DNA from 3 places in the Peribacillus sp. NJ4 genome. Region 2 is predicted to be linked to each of the others. Evidence: riboswitches for the same ligand, from Rfam matches in the RefSeq annotation. Region 2 holds a riboswitch; each other region holds the start of a gene.
What was found. Region 2 has a riboswitch for thiamine pyrophosphate ahead of thiT (energy-coupled thiamine transporter ThiT). Riboswitches for the same ligand answer to the same signal wherever they lie in the genome.

Region 1: it holds a riboswitch for thiamine pyrophosphate, as region 2 does, so the genes downstream of both, QUF94_RS07760 (ABC transporter substrate-binding protein) here and thiT (energy-coupled thiamine transporter ThiT) in region 2, are expected to answer to the same signal.
Region 3: it holds a riboswitch for thiamine pyrophosphate, as region 2 does, so the genes downstream of both, thiC (phosphomethylpyrimidine synthase ThiC) here and thiT (energy-coupled thiamine transporter ThiT) in region 2, are expected to answer to the same signal.

What each region holds. Positions count from the first base shown of each region.
Region 1 covers NZ_JAUCFQ010000001.1:1,542,134-1,546,423, forward strand. Annotated here, with positions in the region: gene rarD (EamA family transporter RarD) at 1-559, shown strand, start outside; gene QUF94_RS07755 (protein-glutamine gamma-glutamyltransferase) at 651-1,478, opposite strand; TPP riboswitch at 1,798-1,907, shown strand; gene QUF94_RS07760 (ABC transporter substrate-binding protein) at 2,029-3,033, shown strand; gene QUF94_RS07765 (thiamine-binding protein) at 3,045-3,326, shown strand; gene QUF94_RS07770 (ABC transporter permease) at 3,323-4,105, shown strand; gene QUF94_RS07775 (ABC transporter ATP-binding protein) at 4,089-4,290, shown strand, end outside.
Region 2 covers NZ_JAUCFQ010000001.1:4,312,908-4,317,197, forward strand. Annotated here, with positions in the region: gene QUF94_RS21480 (transglycosylase domain-containing protein) at 1-1,290, opposite strand, end outside; gene QUF94_RS21485 (universal stress protein) at 1,591-2,112, shown strand; gene thiT (energy-coupled thiamine transporter ThiT) at 2,194-2,772, opposite strand; TPP riboswitch at 2,877-2,979, opposite strand; gene QUF94_RS21495 (cation diffusion facilitator family transporter) at 3,227-4,111, shown strand.
Region 3 covers NZ_JAUCFQ010000001.1:4,595,683-4,599,972, forward strand. Annotated here, with positions in the region: gene QUF94_RS22860 (hypothetical protein) at 1-37, shown strand, start outside; partial or broken gene QUF94_RS22865 (DUF3231 family protein) at 122-616, shown strand; gene thiC (phosphomethylpyrimidine synthase ThiC) at 914-2,695, opposite strand; TPP riboswitch at 2,829-2,943, opposite strand; gene QUF94_RS22875 (HAD family hydrolase) at 3,054-3,836, opposite strand; gene QUF94_RS22880 (histidine phosphatase family protein) at 4,020-4,290, opposite strand, start outside.

The sequences.
Region 1 (4,290 bases), 2.8 Mb from region 2:
CTTAAAAGAAAAATTGAGCGGAGCACAAATCATATCGTTCCTGCTTGCAGGAATCGGAGTCTTGATCCTTGGCATTCATTTCGGTACGATCCCGTGGGTCTCTCTTGTTTTGGCCATGACCTTTGGATTATATGGTCTGGCAAAAAAAATGATCAAGGCCGAGTCGGCGATCGGGCTGACGCTCGAAACGATGATGGTAACGCCTCTGGCCCTGGGTTACCTGATATACTTGATGAACCAATCAGAAATGCAATTCTTTACAGCGGGAAGCACAAGCTTGCTGTTGGTGGGCGGTGGGATTGTCACGGCCTTGCCACTTTTATATTTTGCAAAAGGGGCGGAGAAGATCCCGTTATCGATGCTGGGAATTTTTCAGTATATCGCTCCGACCTTATCCTTATTGATCGGGGTATTCGTCTATCATGAAAGTTTTACCAAAGCGCATCTTTTAGCGTTTTTATTCATATGGTCAGCCTTGGCGGTTTATACGCTATCCATTACGAAATGGGGTCAGGCAAGTGCCCGAAGGTTTAAAGGCAAAGGGAATATTGGTGCGTGAATAAGAAAAAATGCTTGGGAGATCTCTCCCAAGCATTTTTTTATGCCGGTATATAATAAAACGGTTTTACGGCATAGGGGAAATGCCAGGGTCATGAAAGGTAAATCTTCGGACCTATTTCAGAAACAATACAATTGGAAAGGCTGACAGGACTGTGAACGGGCATTGCACGAGGGTTATTTTCCAGGAATTGGCTATAGAAGGAACTATCCAAGTTAATGATATGCGTTGTCAGGAATGCCGATATGGTGGCGTTCGGCTTTCTATTGCTATTTAATTCATCGATGATTCCCTGTGCAGTGGTAATCCCGATCCCGTGTCCATAAAAGAGGTTGTTCCCTAATAATATGGCATTTTCACCTTGCCATTCAGGAGTTTCCAAGTCGTGATCAGGGTTTTCGAAGTAAACGCAATCCCCTGGTAAATAATCCGTTCCTTGATGAATATCAAGAGCCATATTGCTTGGAGGGCGAAAGTTATATAGAAATACGTTTGAAAAAAGATAGTCAAAATTCCTAGGACCGATTAAATCCAAAATGGCCTTTAAAAAAGTGACGACTATCGCTGTACCGCATTCGAAGGCGTAAAGCCTTCCATTCAAGAAAATGTCCAGGAGTGCGGCATGAGGGGGAATCCCTGGCTGAAGGGTAAATGTGCCATCCTTTGAAACGCGCCAATATTGTTCATTGCTTGCCGATTCATCAAGCGTGGAAAATTCTGGACTGCTTTTATCTAACGAAATGGCGGCCTCGATGACTCGGTGCCTCAGTTGTATATCGAAATTAAGGTATCCGAAGTTCCGGTATTCAAAAACGTTAGAATCTTCCGCCAGCAATTGGAGAATTTCAAGCGATGTATCAGATGCTACACCTGGTTGGATTTGACTGACATCTAACCATTTGTGATTAATCTTTATCATGATCATATCCACCTTTTGTTTATGAAATGAAGGGTTTATAAAACCAGTACACAAAAAAGTCTACAGGTAATGCTCATTATATGAATGCATGCAAAGAAATGACCATTTGGAGCATTTCAGGCATCATGGCAACCGAGAATGATTGGTATGGCAAGAGGGATGATCATTTTGCTTACAATGATTATCATTTTCCAAAAAGATGTTTTGGTGGCTGTGCTAAACATTTAGGAGGAATACCTTTCCAATTAGGGAGAAGGAGCAAATTAGTATTCCCTTTTCTGAATGAATTGATATAATGAGAGAGAAAAGTTCATATGTGCGAGAAATGTAGGGGGGCCAGTAAAGCTGGCTGAGATTGCGTCCTTTAGATGCTGACTCTTTGAACCTGATCTGGATGATGCCAGCGGAGGGAACATATTATTACTGACTTTCTGTTTTGTATGTTAACGTCCGAATTCATCTTCGGGCGTTTTTTGTATTTTTATAGACCCTGGCGCCCCATTATGGTTCCGGCATATGGATCTTATATGATGTGTAGGAGGATAATAACTTGAATAAATTTTTACCACTGTTGACTTCGTTGTACCTTTTGGCTGGATGCGGTGCAGGCGGAACTAATGAAAAAGAAGAAGCATCTAAAAATGAAGGCAATAAAGAATTAAAAAAGGTATCGGTCGTGCTCGATTGGACACCGAATACAAACCATACAGGTTTGTATGTAGCCAAGGAAAAAGGATATTTTAAAGAACAAGGTCTGGATGTGGATATTATCATGCCAGGTGAAGCTGGAGCTGATAAGCTTGTCGCTTCAGGGAAATCCGAATTTGGCGTGGGCTACCAGGAGGGCATTACGCAGGCCCGCGTGCAAGGCGTCCCGATTGTTTCGGTAGCTGCTGTTATCCAGCACAATACATCTGGATTTGCTTCACCTGAGGCAAAAAACATTAAAACACCCAAGGATTTTGAAGGGAAAACATATGGTGGCTGGGGGTCTCCGGTTGAAAAGGCCATCATTGATTCACTCATGAAAGAAGAAAATGCGGATGTAAATAAAGTGGATATAGTGAATACAGGAGACACGGATTTTTTCACTTCGGTTAAAAGGGATATAGATTTTGCCTGGATATATTATGGGTGGACAGGTATTGAGGCTGAGTTGCGAAATGAAAAGCTTAATATGGTTTACTTAACCGAATACTCGGATAAGCTCGATTACTATACACCTGTTTTGACAACGAATGAAAAGATGATAAAAGAGGATCCCGAGACTGTTAAAGCATTCGTTCATGCAGCTTCGAAAGGGTACCAGTTTGCGATAAAGAACCCTGGTGATGCAGCAGACATGCTAATTAAGTCTGCCCCGGATCTTGATGCAAAACTAGTGAAGAAAAGCCAGGAGTGGCTTGCAGCTAAGTATCAGGATGATGCTCCGCGTTGGGGTGAACAAAAGCTTGAAATTTGGAAGAATTACAGTGATTGGATGACGGAAAATAAGCTTCTTGAAGGTGATTTCAATCCTGAAAAAGCATTTACCAATGAATTTTTACCAAAATAGGAGGAAATACAATGGCCAATTCATTAATTAGTATACAAATCATTCCTAAAGGGGATGTCATCCCTTTGGTCGACGAAGCAATCAAGATCATTGATGAATCAGGTGTCAAGTATGAGGTTCACCCGCTTGAAACGACAATGGAGGGTGAGCTTTCCGAACTTTTTGCCGTGATAGAAAAAATGAATGTAAGAATGATTGAATTAGGCTCGCCGAATGTCATATCCCAAGTGAAAATATTATTTCAGCCGAGCGGAATTACGATGGATACGTTAACGGAGAAATATCGGGCATGACCGGAAGGGGAATTTGGAAGAAGGGGGCTCCCTTCTTTCTTTTATTATTGTTGCTGATAATATGGGAGTCAGTGACAGTCTTATTAAAGGTTGAAAAATGGCTGCTTCCCGCTCCGTCGGCCATTTTCATTGAAGGAATTGAGTCGTCCCAGAATCTTTTTGGTCACCTTACATCAACAACTGAGCTTGCGTTATCGGGTTTTTTTATTGGAAGCTGCATTGGATTATTAATCGCGGCAATCCTACATCTGTTTCCAGGCGTGAAGGACGCGGTTTACCCTCTGCTCATACTATCACAAAATATACCTATCATAGTTTTGGCACCGCTTTTAGTAATTTGGTTTGGCTTTGGCATGATGCCTAAGTTAATCGTCATTTCGCTAGTATGTTTTTTTCCGGTTGCGGTTGCTTCATTGGACGGTTTTCGCCAGACACCATACGAACTCAAGCATTATTTCAAGATGATGGGAGCGGGAAAAAACCAGTTATTTTGGAAGCTTGAACTTCCTCACTCGATCCCGTTCATTTTCTCGGGCCTGAAAATTTCGGCCACCTATAGTGTAATGGGTGCGGTTATTTCGGAATGGCTTGGGGCAAAGTCGGGGATTGGTGTTTATATGACGCTCGCTTCCTCTGCGTTCAGGACAGATCGGGTGTTTGTTGCCATTTTCATCATTATGGGAATGAGCTTGCTCTTTTTTGGGATCATCACCTTCCTCGAGAAACACTTAGTTTCATGGAAGATAAAGGAGGGTGCAAAGGATGAAGCTGGAAATTAAAGATGTCTCCTATTCTTTCGATGGTAAACAGAATATTTTAGAGAATATGGATTTCCATGTGGGAGATGGGGAATTTGTCACAATCCTTGGGCCATCCGGCAGTGGTAAAAGTACATTGTTCCACTTGATAGGCGGTATTTTGAAGCCGGATCATGGCAACATTTCGCTGGACGGTAAAAAGATAA
Region 2 (4,290 bases):
TACATTCAAGGAATTCATCACCGCTTCATACATGGGTACTTCTCCTTTGTATTCACCGCTCAGGTTTGTTGGCTCATATTCACCGAAGCTCATTTTTTCATCCTTTAAAGGGTCAGTGATATCGTATCCCTCCTCAACCGCTGGAGTGTAAACGACAAGTGGTTTAATGGATGAACCCGGAGATCTTGACAGCTGGGTTGCCCGGTTATATCCCATGAATTGATGCTCACCTCTCCCACCGACTAGTGCCTTTATCCCGCCCGTTTCAGGATCAAGGAGGACTGACCCGCTTTGAACCATTTGCTCTGTACTCGTTCCAACTGGAAAATTGGCTTCATTCGCATACACGGATTCTGTAGCCTGCTGCATGGATTGATCCAGTGTAGTGTAAATTTTATAGCCCTTTGAAAGCAGTTCCTCAAGCTTAATTCCATATTTACTCGATGCTTCCGATAAAACATGATCAACATAATATGGATACTTACCTCTTAATGGATCGGTTTCCTTCTCCCCCATAAGAAGTGTCACCGAATCTTTTTTTGCGGCTGCTTCTTCATCTTTCGTCAAATAACCATGTTCCGCCATTCTGGAAAGAACCAAATCACGCCGTTTCACTGCTCCGTCCAAATTCTTATATGGATCAAGTTTGGATGGTAGATTAATGACACCCGCCAGCAAGGCTCCCTCGGCAACGGTCAATTCAGAGACCTCTTTGGAAAAATAAATATTTGCAGCTTTTTTGATTCCCCATGCCCCATGGCCAAAATAAACTTGATTCAAATACATTTCCAGAATTTCATCTTTCGTATATTGATTTTCAACTTCCTGGGCTAGAAAAAACTCTCCTATCTTCCTCTTCAATGTTCGATCCGATTCCAGCATCGTGATTTTCACAAGCTGCTGGGTGAGCGTGCTCCCGCCTTCAACAACACTTCCAGCCTTCGCATTTTTAACCAAGGCTCGCAAGATCCCTTGATAATCTATACCGTGATGTTCATAAAAACGGTGATCCTCAATGGAAACCACCGCTTGTTTCATATGTTCCGGTATTTCATCTATCGCAACACCTTCGGATTTATTTGCCGTGATCGTACTGGCAAGATTCCCATCCAGATCATAGATTCCTGTCGGTTGCTGAAGATTATTTTCAAGATGGCTTATATCTGCACCCTGCCTGAAATACAAGAGTGAACCGGCGCCTAAAACCACAATCGCCAATATTATAATTAGAACTAATTTCACTAACCCTCTCATTTGTACCCCCATTTTCCCATCTGCGACATGTTTCATTAAAAATATTTTACCCTTTTTATTAAAGAAAACTCGTCGATTGACTAAAAGGCCGCAGCTCAGTCGCTTTTTCTTTTAACACTATACTCGCGTACCGGCTTCCTTGCTGATGATATTCCTTCCGAATGAAAAATAAAGCACGCCAACTAATTGAAGGACCAGGATTTCATCCAACCATTTTAACAATGCTCGTATCTATCCTTTACCCGTAATTGGCGATCTATATACCAATTAAAGGCGTGAAGCCATTTAAAAGTGGGTATAACACCTTAAAGACTTATAAATGGGAGAGATGATATTATGAAAGACGTAAAAAATATTGTCGTCGCTTTTGATGGAAATGAAGAGAGTACACAGGCCGTGGAATATGGAGCAACAATCAAAAAGGCATTTCCTGAAGCTGAACTGACCGTAGTCCATGTCCTAAATGATAAGGTTGAACAGAGTATCATGGGAAACGTCACAGCTCCTGGATTCGTACCCGCTGCAGGATTTTATGTCGATCCCGTCCAGACACATCCCGTCGTTGAAGTTGAACAGCGAGAACAAAAGGTAATTGACACCCCTTCCCCCATCGAGAATAGTGTTCGGAACGCAGAAAGTAATACGTTGAGATTGCTAAGTGAATGTCAAGTAAAGGGGAAATTCGAGATATTGGAAGGACATGCGCCAGATAGCATATGTGAATATGCAGAAAGAACTGCGGCCGACCTCATCGTCGTCGGCAATAGCTCTAAAAGCGGTTTGGAAAAATTCTTTCTTGGAAGTACAAGTAGTTCAATTGCGAAAAACGCCCCCTGTTCGGTATTCATTGCAAAATGAGATTGAGCCAGTTCGCCCTGTACGTATCGTTTGGTCATTCTCCGAAAAAAAGCCGGATTCTTGTAGAATCCGGCTTTCTTGTTAATAGGCTTTTTTCAGTAATACATTTGAAGCTGCCGAATATAACATCATCACCACAATGGCCGATAAAATAAAACTGATCAGCATATAAGTCCCATTATAAATGAATGAATAAACCGCTACTGGCTGTCCTTTTGGCGCTGCAGATCCAAAAAACACGATTCCAGAAGTGAAATGACAGAGAAACCTCAGGAAGCTGCCCAAAAACATGCCACCAATCCCGTATAATTTCGCTTTGGAACGCTTTTCCTCTTTATAGCTGTTTACAAACTTGTTCATGAATACACCGGATATCCCGACAACCATAAAGGCAAGATAATAATCAATGAAGCCTTGAATCGGTGTTCCGATCCATGCTGTACCACTTACAATCTGCAATAGTCCAAGTAACAATCCGGCTAACATCCCACCTTTTATGCCCCAACGATATGCCATCAGAAAAATAGGTACCATGGCTATTGAAATCGAACCCCCTTGAGGCCAGATTCTTGAAAAAATGAATCCAGAGACCATATCCAGTAATAAAGCCAATGAAGCAAAAATGGCGACCTCTGTCATGAATAACGTTTTATTTTTCATCATGCCACTCCTTTCTCCAAAAATGAAAAAGTGTCCATGAGTTCCCCCTGCCAATTTTGCGCAAAAAAAGCAACACCGGGGCGGTAATGGATGCCCAGTATTGCTTGTATCCAAAACCACATCCATACGCTAGTGCTAACTATCAGGTTCATAGGGTCTGAACTCAACCGTTCACTCTCAGCCTTTTTGGCTCCCCTTGTGGAAGTATTTATTTTTCGATCCTCGGTTAGAATATACTACTAGTTTCTTTAATTGACAACTAAAGAAATTGGATATGTCAACAACTTGTTATTCCCATTTTATGGAGATATTCTTTCTTATAAACAACTTCTTTACATACCTTCAATACATCTGCAATTAACCAAGTTAGATGGCTAAATACGACAATTTTTCTATAGACTCACTAAGGTTTGTTTTGATATCTTTATTAAGCCTAATTTACATTGGGGAGGGAATGGACATGGATAAACATTCGATTTCAGCTGAAAAAGGCGCCTACATAAGCATCGCCGCTTACATCTTCTTGTCTGCCCTTAAATTGTCATTTGGTTATTTCGGTGATTCTAAAGGACTTTGGGCAGATGGTTTAAATAATACGACCGATATCATCGCTTCCATAGCCGTATTGATTGGGTTGAAAATTTCGAAGAGACCTCCAGATGATAATCATTCATATGGACATTTACGGGCGGAAACCGTAGCCTCGTTGGTAGCTGCCTTCATCATGATCACCGTAGGCCTGCAGGTTGTATTCAGTGCTATAGAATCCTTCTTCCAGCAAGATTCAACAACCGTTCCCAATATGCTTACCGGTTATGTCGCCCTATTCTCTGCAATCTTCATGTACGGAATCTACCGTTATAACTTAGCATTAAGTAAAAAGATCAACAGCTCTTCCATCTACGCCGTTGCACAGGATAATCGTTCCGATGCCCTTGTCAGTGTTGGTGCTTTCATTGGAATCATCGGTACTAAGATGGGAATCCCTTGGCTTGATGCAATAGCTGCAGCAGTCGTGGGGATCATCATATGCAAAACGGCCTGGGATATCTTTCGGGATGCCTCCATCTCTTTAACCGATGGTTTCGACGAGCAGCTCCTGCAAAAGATCGGACAAACCATTATATTGACAGAAGGTGTTAAAGACATGAGTGAAATTAAGGCCCGTATGCACGGAAGTGAAATCCTGCTCGAAACTACTGTTCATGTTAACCCTCTTTTGACCGTCATCCAAGGTCACGATATTACGGTTAAAATCGAAGAGAATCTTTTGAAGGAATATAATATCCAGCATGTGATCGTTCATATCGAACCATATACATTTCATAAAAAAAGGTAACCGTCATTAACTTTACGGATACCTTTTTTTATTATTAATTCATGTAATCACTGTAATAAAACTGTGTCAAAAAAGGTATTTATCGATTGATTGACGAATATTTATCCAATTGACACATGTTAAAAGAACTCTAATCTGTTATCATAAAAGCAAGATGTAATTATTTTAATATTTTGTAA
Region 3 (4,290 bases), 280 kb from region 2:
ATGTTATCAAGAATGGCTGCAAGGAATAAAAGGTTAGTATAAAAAGCCCTCAAATAATCTCAAAAATGATTAAGTATAGGGCAACTTAAATTCGTTCACGCAGTACAAATATATAATGATTATGGGGATTTTAAGCGGAAATCCAAAAGAAGAGCCTATGCATTATGGTGAGGTATTTGGAACATGGGCATTTCTAACAACAACAAAAGGTTTGATTGCATGTCATCAAACCATGCTTAATCATACTGGTGATAAGGGCATACATAAATTACTTGTAGAAGTGATCAATCAAGGTAAACAGGAAAATGACCAAATTGAATTATTATTAAAAGAAAATAACGTAGGACTGCCTCCATCACCACCTGAAAGGCCTAAAGCTAATTTAGAGGATATTCCGGTGGGGGCACGTCTTCAAGATCCTGAAATCTCCACTTCAGTATCCATTGATATTGGTGTAGGATTAGTTGCTTGCAGCCAGATTATGGGTCAATGCATCCGCGAAGATATTGCGGGAATGTTTGCACAATTCCATACAAAAAAGCGGCATTGAGTGCTGATTTCCTAAGATTAAATAAGGAAAAAGGATGGTTGAATCCCTCCTCCTCTTCAAAAATAAAACAAGTTTGTAAAACATTGATGAAATATCCCCTTAAACATGTTGGCTGAATCTCCAACATGATTAAGGAGTTGATTTCGGTTGAAAGGACGATTAATGAATCACTACCATTGCAGACTTTCGATTAAGTGGCACTTTGTGCATTCTTGACTATAATCATTTTTTACAAATTCATGATTACAATTCTCCCGAAAAATGTTCAGCTCTCTTTTCAGCTGTTCCAATTGAGTTTCCAACTGTTTCATTTCAACTTTTATCTGGGTTACCCGATTCATCGAATTCTCCCTCTCGTCCGAATCATTGATAGATTTTTCCGTCCGTTTTCCTAAATTCATTGGCTTTTTCTTTAAGCCCTTCATCGATTACCGACTCAAAACCCAGACCCTTTTCTTTCGCCAAATCACGGATGTCCTGTGAGATTCTCATACTACAGAATTTAGGTCCGCACATTGAACAGAAATGGGCTGTTTTGGCACCTTCAGCCGGTAGAGTTTCATCGTGATATTCAACCGCCCTTTCAGGGTCGAGAGAAAGATTGAACTGATCTCTCCAACGAAATTCGAATCTAGCCTTAGAAAGGGCATCATCCCGTTTTTGTGCATGCGGATGGCCTTTTGCAAGGTCAGCTGCGTGGGCTGCAATTTTATAGGTAATGACCCCTACTCGAACATCTTCTTTATTCGGAAGTCCCAGATGCTCTTTCGGTGTCACATAACAAAGCATGGCAGTTCCAAACCATCCAATCATGGCAGCACCAATTGCAGAAGTAATATGATCGTATCCAGGTGCTATATCCGTTGTTAATGGTCCCAGGGTATAGAATGGTGCTTCTTGACACACTTCCAGCTGCTTATCCATATTTTCTTTAATCAAATGCATAGGTACGTGACCGGGTCCCTCAACCATGACTTGAACATCGTGCTTCCATGCAATCTTCGTCAGTTCCCCCAATGTTTCCAATTCAGCAAATTGAGCCTCATCGTTTGCATCTGCAATGGATCCAGGACGGAGGCCGTCGCCTAATGAGAAAGAGACATCATATGCCTTCATGATTTCACAAATCTCTTCAAAGTGAGTATAGAGAAAGCTTTCTTGGTGGTGGGCCAAGCACCATTGTGCCATGATGGAGCCCCCTCGGGAAACAATTCCCGTAACTCGCTTTGCTGTTAAAGGGATATATCGCAAAAGCACACCAGCGTGTATGGTAAAGTAATCGACACCTTGCTCGGCCTGCTCGATTAATGTATCCCTAAAAACTTCCCAATTTAAATCTTCCGCGACTCCATTCACTTTTTCCAATGCTTGATATATCGGAACAGTTCCAACTGGCACAGGTGAATTCCTGATAATCCATTCTCGGGTCGTGTGAATATTCTTTCCGGTGGAAAGATCCATTATGTTGTCGGCTCCCCAACGTGTAGCCCAAGTCATTTTTTCCACTTCATCTTCGATCGATGAACTAACAGCTGAATTTCCGATATTCGCATTTATTTTCACATGAAAATTCCGTCCGATGATCATGGGCTCACTTTCAGGATGGTTAATATTTGCCGGAATGATCGCCCGTCCGCTAGCTACCTCTTCTCTTACAAACTCAGGGGCAACATTTTCCCTGATCGAAATGAATTCCATTTCTGGGGTAACGATACCTTTACGGGCATAATGGAGCTGCGTTACGTTTTGCCCTTCCATCGCACGCAATGGTTTTCTTTTCAATCCCGGAAATATTTCGACTTTGGATTGTGAATCCACTTTTCTATACCCATTATCTTCTGGTTTTATTTCACGTCCTTCATACTCTTCAACGTCTTCCCGTTCCAGGACCCAGTTGCGTCTAATCGGGGCAAGACCTTTATGAATATCAATGGGATATTCTGAATCCGTATAGAAACCGCTTGTGTCATAAACTCGTAAAGGCAGATTCTCCTCTTCCCCGAATGCCCCTGTAGTCGGACTTAGCTTAATTTCACGCATAGGTACTTTAATATCAGGTCTAGATCCCTCAACATACACTTTTTTACTCCCAGCAAAACTGGACATAATTGAAACGTTCATGTCATTTACTGAATTACTCATGATTTCATTTCTCCTTTTTAAGTTCATTTAAAAAGGACAAAATCCAATCCATTTCGCACGAAAAAGCCAGGTCTCATATTTAAGACCCGGCTAACGTTAGTATGACTACAGAAATGACCAATTGAAATGGTCATTGTTTAGTAGATTCTAACTTCCCCACGCTGGTATGAACCAGATCAGGTCCTGAGGGTTAAGAAGCTTAAGCGCTTCTCTCTCAGCCCAACTTTTATTGGACACCCCTAGTCTAAATAAATTAATTGATTACAAGGTAACTATATATCACCCTTTTCATTCTGTATATAATTTGAAAGACCTAATATTTTATTCAAACTCTCCAAAATTCGTTACTTGAAGAGTAATTTTACAGGCTCTCAAGGATTGGGAAAAGCTCCTCTAAATGCTTGATTTCATAGGTTGGAAGCACCTCATTCCGTTCCTTATCATGGCGATTTATCCAAACGGACTTTATGCCTACCCGTGACGCTCCAAGGATATCCGTCATTAAATTATCGCCCACCATCAATACTTCATCCTTATCCAGCTCCATGATTTCCAAAGCATGCTCAAAAATGGAGGCATCCGGTTTACCTCTTCCAAACGCACCTGAAATGACGATTTGGTCGAAATAAGGAACTAGTTCAGGCGTAATTTCAAGTTTGGTATTTTGCAGTTCAGGAGACCCGTTCGTAAGCAATAGCAATTTGTACTTCCCTTTTAATTCATCTAACACACGGAATGATTCTTCATAAATAAATGGCTTTTTACGTCTCTCGGCCGGGAAACGTTCTGCCAGTTCAAGCCCAAATTCCGGGTCATCGATCCCTAATGCCTTTAAGCCTCTCGTCCAAGCTTCTTTCCGATAAGCCGGTGCAATCCCGGCCATCTTCCGGAATTCATCATGATCATCCTGAAAATTTCCCCATAGCCCCTCAAATGGGTTGATACCGATCATTTGAGTAAATGCATATGTGTCGTAAGAAGAATAAAGCTCACGCGCTTCCTTCCGCACAGCTTCTTCAAACTCGTCGACATTCAAATCATATTTCTCCTTAGCCACTTCGCATGTAGAAACAAAAGCCTCTTTTACACTTTTCTGATCCCATAGTAATGTATCATCTAAATCAAAAAAAACTGCCTTCACCAAAATGTCCACCCTCTTTCCCTATTATTGAATTCGTAAAAATTACACTATTACAATAATAAACCACAACCAATGGAAAAAGAATAATTATTCGGAAAATCCCTGCATCTTTCTTTAAATCAGCAAAATGTATGATGGACATCAGACTTACCTTTTCTGATGGAAAACCCTATATTTATTCACTTATCATCTTTCGAATACATACAGCTTTCCATTACTTGCAATCTTGAATTTTGGACCGGTGAACCCCCGTCGGATCAACTCTTTCCTCATATATATCATGAGGGCGGCATGACTCACGATCAGAACATCCCTATCCCCCTTTGTAAAGATTTCATCCAATACTTTATTGATCCTTTGTTCAGCGATCTTAATTTCCGCCCTTGTCTGCCTGTTGAACATCGAGCAGCATCGAATCCAGATGGCCCAAAGGATGAACGGCAGCTTCACTTTTCCT